Saccharibacillus brassicae: one gene and its partner. The protein of the gene in region 1 interacts with the protein of each later gene in a pairwise test. Links are inferred from orthologs where the notes say so. Each region holds a gene or a part of one and is shown in the gene's direction. Other genes may lie near its edges.

Region 1 (5,496 bases):
CTGCAGGAGATTCCGGAAGAGCTGAAGGAAGATACCGGAGTCAATCCCGACCGGTACCGCCGCGGCGGCGATCCCGACAAAGGCTACGGCAATTCGCGCGGCGGCGGACGGGGCTTCGGCGGCGGATCGTCGACCGGCGGCTTCGGCCGTCCGGCTTCGAGCACCGCGCCTACGGGCATGGGCCGACCGGCCGTCGCTCCCCGCGGTTCCGGCGTGACCGTCACCCCGGCGGGCGGCAAGCCTGCCGCGCGCAGCACGAACAACACCGGCGCGTTCCAGGTCGGCGACAAAGTCGCGCACGGCAAATGGGGCGAAGGCACCATCGTGTCGATCAAGGGCAGCGGCAACGATACGGAGTTGAACATCGCTTTTAAAGCGCCGACCGGCATCAAGCGCCTGCTGGCCGGATTTGCGCCGATTACCAAAGTCGAATAAAAAAGGACGGGAAGACGATGGATGCGATGCACGAGATGGAAGGGTTGGTCGAGCAGCTCAACCGCTACAGCTACGAATACTATACGCTGGACCGGCCGACGGTCAGCGACAAGGAATACGATGTACTCTACGACCGGCTGATCAAGCTGGAACAGGAGAGCGGCTTCGTTCTGCCGGATTCTCCGACGCTGCGGGTAGGCGGCGAACTGCTCAAAGGGTTTGCGCCGCATCGGCATCTGGCTCCGCTCTGGAGTCTCGACAAAGCGCAAAACGAAGAAGAGCTGGGAACCTGGAATACGCGGACGCTGAAGCTGTGGAACGACTACAACACCAAGAATCCCGAAAATCCGCTGCCGGAACTGGAATATGCGTTGGAACTGAAGTTCGACGGGCTGACGCTGAACCTGACTTATACGGACGGCAAGTTGGTGCAGGCGGCGACGCGCGGCAACGGCACGGTCGGCGAAGGGATTTTGGAACAGGTCAAAACGATCCGCTCCGTGCCGCTGTCCATTCCGTTCAAGGACGGCACGATCGAAGTACAGGGCGAAGGCATCATGAACCTGTCGGCGCTGGAGACGTACAACAAGACCGCGCAGGAACCGCTCAAGAACGCCCGGAACGCCGCGGCCGGCGCGCTGCGCAACCTGAATCCCAAAGTGACGGCGAGCCGCAAACTGAGCGCTTTCTTCTATAATATCGGGTACAGCGATACGAAGACGTTTGCGAGCCACCTGGAGATGATGGACTTTTTGCGGGACAATCACTTCAAGGTGAATCCGTACATTTTCTATTTCAACAAGTTCGAGGACGTCATGGAGCAGCTGCACGATATCGTCAAAGGGCGCAGCGGGCTCGATTACCTGATCGATGGTGCGGTTATCAAAATCGTCGATGTGCGCACGCGCTCCGTGCTCGGCTATACGGGCAAGTTTCCGCGTTGGGCGGTTGCGTACAAGTTCGAAGCGGAAGAGACAACCACCGTGCTGGAGTCCGTATCGTGGGAAGTGGGCCGCACAGGCAAAATCACGCCGATCGCGCGGCTTGAAGCGGTGGAACTTGCCGGTGTCACGGTCAAAAACTGCACGCTCAACAACGTCGGCGATATCGAACGCAAAAATCTCAAGCATGCGCTGGGGACGAGAGTGTTCATCCGCCGCTCGAACGACGTCATTCCCGAGATTCTGGGCAAAGTGACGGAAGAGAGCGACGGCGAAGAGATCGTCTATCCGGAAAATTGTCCGGCGTGCGGTTTCCCGCTCGTTCAGCGCGGCGCGCATCTGTTTTGCGATAACCGCTTGTCTTGCAAACCGCAGGCGATCGGACGGATTGCGCATTTCGCTTCGCGCGACGCGATGGATATCGAGACGTTCAGCATCAAGACGGCGACGCAGCTCTACGACGAACTTAACGTTCGCGAGCCTGCCGAACTGTATGAACTGGAGCAGGAGTCGCTGGTCAAGCTGGAGCGGTTCGGGGAACGCAAAGCCGCCAATCTAATCGAAGCGCTGGAGCAGAGCAAGACCCGCGACCTGGCTTCGTTCCTGTTCGGCCTCGGCATTCCGAATACCGGCAAGTCGACGACGAAGATGTTGGCGGAACATTATCGGGATCTCGATAAAGTGATGAACGCGACGGCTGAAGAATTGATCGAGCTGCCGGACGTGGGCGGAATCGTAGCCGAGAGTATCGTGACTTTCTTCAACGATCCGTTCATGCGGGCGGGCGTCGAGAAAATGCGGGAGTTGGGCGTACAGCCGACCGTTCCTGCAGCGCCGCCCGAAGTCAAAGCCGATTCCTATTTCAGCGGCAAAACGGTCGTGCTGACCGGTACGCTGCATCAGCTGACGCGCGAAGAAGCGGCGGAGCGCCTGGAAGCGTTGGGAGCCAAAGTGACCGGCAGCGTGTCCAAGAAAACGGATATCGTAATTGCCGGAGAAAAAGCGGGCAGCAAGCTTACCAAAGCGCGGGAGCTGGACATTGAAGTCATTGAAGACGAAGACGAGCTTGTGCGGCTGCTGAACGAATAGCGGCTGTTTGAAGGAAGAAGGGGCCGGGCAGCCGGCCTTTTTCTTTTCGTTCAAAGGATGTAGAAAAAGCAATTCAGAAAAAGCCTTGCATTATTGTTAGCTAGGTGGTAAGATATTTCTTGTCGCTTCTGACAGCTGCTCAACACCATAAAACATCGGGTTGTGAAACTTGAGAAATAAGTTGTTGACAACGAGAACGACGCATGATAAGATATAAAACGTTCGGCAAACAAGTTGCCGGTCGCAAGTTCTTTGAAAACTGAACAGTGAGTGAGTTGCGACAATGCAGATTGTCGTAAGAATATAAGGTTCTTGAGCAATCGAGAATCGCCACGTTTTAACGAGCACATGGTGCTTTCTTGACAAGTCAACTTCAAGACCATCCGCTTTATCCGAATCCAGGCCCTATGGGGTCTCTAATCGGAGTCGCGGGTGCAACAGAGGTTGCACCTTAATGGAGAGTTTGATCCTGGCTCAGGACGAACGCTGGCGGCATGCCTAATACATGCAAGTCGAGCGGACTTGAAGAGGAGCTTGCTTCTCTGACGGTTAGCGGCGGACGGGTGAGTAACACGTAGGCAACCTGCCTTTTAGCCTGGGATAACTTCCGGAAACGGATGCTAATACCGGATACATCGTTTCTCCGCATGGAGAGATGAGGAAAGACGGCGCAAGCTGTCACTGAGAGATGGGCCTGCGGCGCATTAGCTAGTTGGTGGGGTAACGGCTCACCAAGGCGACGATGCGTAGCCGACCTGAGAGGGTGAACGGCCACACTGGGACTGAGACACGGCCCAGACTCCTACGGGAGGCAGCAGTAGGGAATCTTCCACAATGGGCGAAAGCCTGATGGAGCAATGCCGCGTGAGTGATGAAGGTTTTCGGATCGTAAAGCTCTGTTGCCAGGGAAGAACGTCCGGGTGAGTAACTACACTCGGAGTGACGGTACCTGAGAAGAAAGCCCCGGCTAACTACGTGCCAGCAGCCGCGGTAATACGTAGGGGGCAAGCGTTGTCCGGAATTATTGGGCGTAAAGCGCGTGCAGGCGGCGGGTTAAGTCGGATGTTTAAGATCGGGGCTCAACCCCGATTCGCATCCGAAACTGGCCCGCTTGAGTGTAGGAGAGGAAAGTGGAATTCCACGTGTAGCGGTGAAATGCGTAGAGATGTGGAGGAACACCAGTGGCGAAGGCGACTTTCTGGCCTATAACTGACGCTGAGGCGCGAAAGCGTGGGGAGCAAACAGGATTAGATACCCTGGTAGTCCACGCTGTAAACGATGAGTGCTAGGTGTTCGGGGTTTCGATACCCTGGGTGCCGAAGTTAACGCATTAAGCACTCCGCCTGGGGAGTACGGTCGCAAGACTGAAACTCAAAGGAATTGACGGGGACCCGCACAAGCAGTGGAGTATGTGGTTTAATTCGAAGCAACGCGAAGAACCTTACCAGGTCTTGACATCGGCATGACCGGCTTAGAGATAAGCTTTTCCTTCGGGACATGCCAGACAGGTGGTGCATGGTTGTCGTCAGCTCGTGTCGTGAGATGTTGGGTTAAGTCCCGCAACGAGCGCAACCCTTGACTTTAGTTGCCAGCATCTTGGATGGGCACTCTAGAGTGACTGCCGGTGACAAACCGGAGGAAGGCGGGGATGACGTCAAATCATCATGCCCCTTATGACCTGGGCTACACACGTACTACAATGGCCGGTACAGAGGGCTGCGAAGCCGCGAGGTGGAGCCAATCCCAGAAAGCCGGTCTCAGTTCGGATTGCAGGCTGCAACTCGCCTGCATGAAGTCGGAATTGCTAGTAATCGCGGATCAGCATGCCGCGGTGAATACGTTCCCGGGTCTTGTACACACCGCCCGTCACACCACGAGAGTTTATAACACCCGAAGTCGGTGAGGTAACCGCAAGGAGCCAGCCGCCGAAGGTGGGATAGATGATTGGGGTGAAGTCGTAACAAGGTAGCCGTATCGGAAGGTGCGGCTGGATCACCTCCTTTCTATGGAGAATCGTTTCCTGCAACGGAAACATTCAGTCCCGTCTCTCTCGGGAGTTAAAAATTAGAGACTCACTCACTGTTCGGTTTTGATGGAATTTGCGGGGCCATAGCTCAGCTGGGAGAGCGCCTGCCTTGCAAGCAGGAGGTCAGCGGTTCGATCCCGCTTGGCTCCACCATAAATTTCATCTGTTAAATATGGATTCAGACCGATTTGGTGTGTCTGGAAACATTAAAAAGGGTCATTTCTTGTAGATTCAAGAGATTTCGAACTAAGAGATTTCGAATTAAGAGATTTCGCTTAGCGCGTGAACCATTTTTGATCCACACGAAGTGATGCACCCAAAAATTGTTCCTTGAAAACTGGATACCGAAACGAAAAACTTCGCGTCTGGACTATTCTTCTTACGAAGACGTAGTTCCAAATGAAGTTTGGTTAAGCAAGTAAGAGCGCACGGTGGATGCCTAGGCACCAGGAGCCGACGAAGGACGCGACGAACCGCGATAGTGCTTCGGGGAGCTGTAAGTGAGCGTTGATCCGGAGATTTCCGAATGGGGGAACCCAGCTGGACTCATACCCAGTTACTGACCGAGTGAATTCATAGCTCGGCAGAGGCAGACCGGGGGAACTGAAACATCTAAGTACCCCGAGGAAGAGAAAACAATAGTGATTCCGTCAGTAGCGGCGAGCGAACGCGGAACAGCCCAAACCAGAGAGCTTGCTCTCTGGGGTTGTGGGACGTCTCACACGGAGTTACAAAGGAGTTTGGTAGGCGAAGAGGTTTGGAACGACCCGCCACAGCAGGTGATAGCCCTGTAGCCGAAAGCAAGCTCTCTCCGAGACGGATCCCGAGTAGTGCGGGGCACGTGAAACCCCGTATGAATCCGGCAGGACCATCTGCCAAGGCTAAATACTCCCTGGTGACCGATAGCGAAGCAGTACCGTGAGGGAAAGGTGAAAAGGACCTCGGAAGAGGAGTGAAATAGAACCTGAAACCGTGCGCTTACAAAAAGTCAGAGCCCAATTAAGG
Region 2 (3,074 bases), 1.1 Mb from region 1 along the record:
ATATAATAGGGGCATTGCACAGGTAAAAAAACTCGTCGATGATGAGGAGCAGTAGGCAGCGGTGCGTTTCCAAGAGAGTCGGCGGATGGTGGAAGCCGGCAGCGAACCCTGTACGAACTCGCCTCGGAGATATGCGGCAGAAGGCGGCACGTCCGGTATGACCGGCATGCGCGCGGTAAGTCGCATCGGCTCATCCCCGATAACGGATGCTTAAGTGAGCGGCAGCAGAGAACATTCGGCCGCTAACTAGGGTGGTACCACGGGAAGCAGCGCCTCTCGTCCCTAGCGTCGTTGACGCTGGAGACGGGAGGCTTTTTGATTTCAGAAGCGAAGGGGACAGATGACGATGAGCGAAAGATACGAGCAGGGAAGCGGTCCGCAAGGTTACCGCGCCCAGACGATCGAACCGAAATGGCAGCAAAAATGGGACGAGGAAAAAACGTTCAAAACGGACGACGCCGATCATTCCAAACCGAAATTTTACGCGATGGACATGTTCCCGTATCCGTCCGGCGCCGGCCTGCACGTCGGTCACCCGGAAGGCATGACCGCCACGGACATCGTGTCGCGCTACAAACGGATGAAAGGCTACAACGTCATGCACCCGATGGGCTGGGACGCGTTCGGCCTGCCGGCCGAGCAGTACGCGATCGACAAGGGCGGCCATCCGCGCGAATTTACGATTCAGAACATCAACAACTTCCGCCGTCAGATCAAATCGCTTGGCTTCTCGTATGACTGGGACCGCGAGATCAGCACGACCGACCCGGAATATTTTAAATGGACGCAGTGGATCTTTATTCAGCTGTACAACAAAGGACTGGCTTACGTCGCCGAAATTCCGGTGAACTGGTGTCCGGCGCTTGGCACGGTGCTGGCGAACGAAGAAGTCATCGACGGCAAAAGCGAGCGCGGCGGCCATCCGGTCATCCGCAAGCCGATGCGTCAGTGGATGCTGAAAATTACCGAATATGCCGACCGTCTGCTGGAAGATCTGGACGAACTGGATTGGGCGGAAAGCATCAAGGACATGCAGCGGAACTGGATCGGCAAGTCCAAAGGCGCGGAAGTGACGTTCCAGGTGGAAGGCACGAACGAGTCGATCGACGTGTTCACGACCCGTCCGGACACGCTGTACGGCGCGACGTACTGCGTGCTGGCACCGGAGCATCCGCTCGTGGACGTCATTACGACCGAGCACGAAAAAGAAGCGGTCAAAGCGTACCAGGAAAAAGCTTCGCATAAAAGCGATCTGGAGCGCACCGACCTGAACAAAGACAAAAGCGGCGTATTCACCGGCGCTTACGCGGTCAATCCGGTCAACGGCGCGAAGCTGCCGATCTGGATCGCCGATTACGTGCTGGCCGCTTACGGTACCGGCGCGATCATGGCCGTACCGGGCCACGACGTGCGCGACTGGGAATTCGCCAAGAAGTTCGGCATTTCGATCATCGAAGTCGTCAAAGGCGGCGATATCGAACAAGAAGCCTATACGGGCGAAGGCGAACACGTCAACTCCGGCTTCCTCGACGGCCTGAACAAGGAAGACGCGATCGCGCGCATGATACAATGGCTGGAAGAAGGCGGCAAAGGCGCAGGCAAAACGACTTACCGTCTGCGCGATTGGCTGTTCAGCCGTCAGCGCTACTGGGGCGAGCCGATTCCGATCCTGCATCTGGAAGACGGCAGCATGAAGACCGTGCCGGAAGACAGCCTGCCGCTGCTGCTGCCGGAAATGGACGAGATCAAGCCGTCGGGCACCGGCGAATCGCCGCTTGCGAACGCGACCGACTGGGTCAACATCATCGATCCCGAGACGGGCATGAAAGCCCGCCGCGAGACGAACACGATGCCGCAGTGGGCCGGCAGCTGCTGGTATTATCTGCGCTACCTCGATCCGACCAACGATCAGGAGCTGTGCAGCAAAGAGAAGCTGGATCACTGGCTGCCGGTCGATCTGTATATCGGCGGCGCGGAACACGCGGTTCTGCATCTGCTGTACGCAAGATTCTGGCATAAAGTGCTGTACGATCTCGGCGTGGTCAGCACGAAGGAACCGTTCCAGAAGCTGGTCAACCAGGGCATGATCCTCGGCCCGAACAACGAGAAAATGAGCAAATCGCGCGGCAACGTCATCAACCCGGACGAGATCGTGAACGAATACGGAGCGGACACGCTGCGCATCTACGAGATGTTCATGGGACCGCTGGAAGCGACCAAACCGTGGAACACGAACGGCGTCGAAGGCGCGCACCGTTTCCTGGCCCGCGTCTACCGCATGTTCGTCGACGACAACGGCAGCTTGAGCGCGAAAATTTCCGATACGGCAGCCGGAACGGACGAATTCAAGCGCACGTGGCACAAAACGATCAAAAAAGTGACGGAAGACATGGAAGCCCTGCGCTTCAACACGGCGATCAGCCAGCTCATGATCTTCACGAACGACGCGTACAAGCAGGAAGAACTGCCGCGCCAGGCGATGGTGGACTTCATTCAACTGCTGTCTCCGCTTGCGCCGCATCTCGCGGAAGAGCTGTGGGAAAAAGTCGGACGCGGCGACAGCCTGACGTATGCGGCCTGGCCGGCGTTCGACGAAGCGTGGACGACGGAATCCGAAGTCGAGATCGTCGTGCAGGTAAACGGCAAAATCGTGCAGCGCGCCAACGTCCAGAAAGACTGGGACGCCAAAGCGCTGGAAGATCACGCGATGAGCCTGGAAAACGTGCAGAACGCGCTGGCCGGCAAAACGGTCCGCAAAGTGATCGCCGTACCGGGCAAACTGGTCAACATCGTCGCGAACTAAAAGTTTATCCGGTCGGATAAGCGGTGCTGTATGTGCAGGATTCGTACAGGCTCGAAAGCGAATCCGGCGGATAACGGGAGTGGGAATGACATGGGGAGCAGTCCGCGCAAAGATTGGGATACGTATTTTATGGATATCGCATTTATGGTGTCGACGCGTTCGCAGTGTCCGAGGCGGCAGGTCGGCGCGGTGCTGGTGCAGGGCAAAAAGCTGCTCGGCACCGCCTATAACGGAGCGCCGATGGGCGTGCCGGACTGTTCGGAAGCGGGCT

Evidence for each region. The genes of interacting proteins can lie anywhere in the genome.
Region 2: the proteins of ligA (region 1) and leuS interact in binary tests that used the Escherichia coli proteins (3 or more experiments, as listed by UniProt). The link is inferred for Saccharibacillus brassicae from one-to-one orthologs.

What each region holds. Positions count from the first base shown.
Region 1 is NZ_CP041217.1:1,862,772-1,868,267, reverse strand. What follows is about bases 1-2,958. They hold ligA (NAD-dependent DNA ligase LigA), read left to right. Parts: upstream 1-452; coding sequence 453-2,465; downstream 2,466-2,958. Other genes in these bases: pcrA (DNA helicase PcrA), read left to right, coding at 1-435. UniProt on the Escherichia coli protein: DNA ligase that catalyzes the formation of phosphodiester linkages between 5'-phosphoryl and 3'-hydroxyl groups in double-stranded DNA using NAD as a coenzyme and as the energy source for the reaction.
Region 2 is NZ_CP041217.1:797,907-800,980, reverse strand. It holds leuS (leucine--tRNA ligase), read left to right. Parts: upstream 1-346; coding sequence 347-2,803; downstream 2,804-3,074. Other genes in the region: FFV09_RS03160 (deoxycytidylate deaminase), read left to right, coding at 2,894-3,074.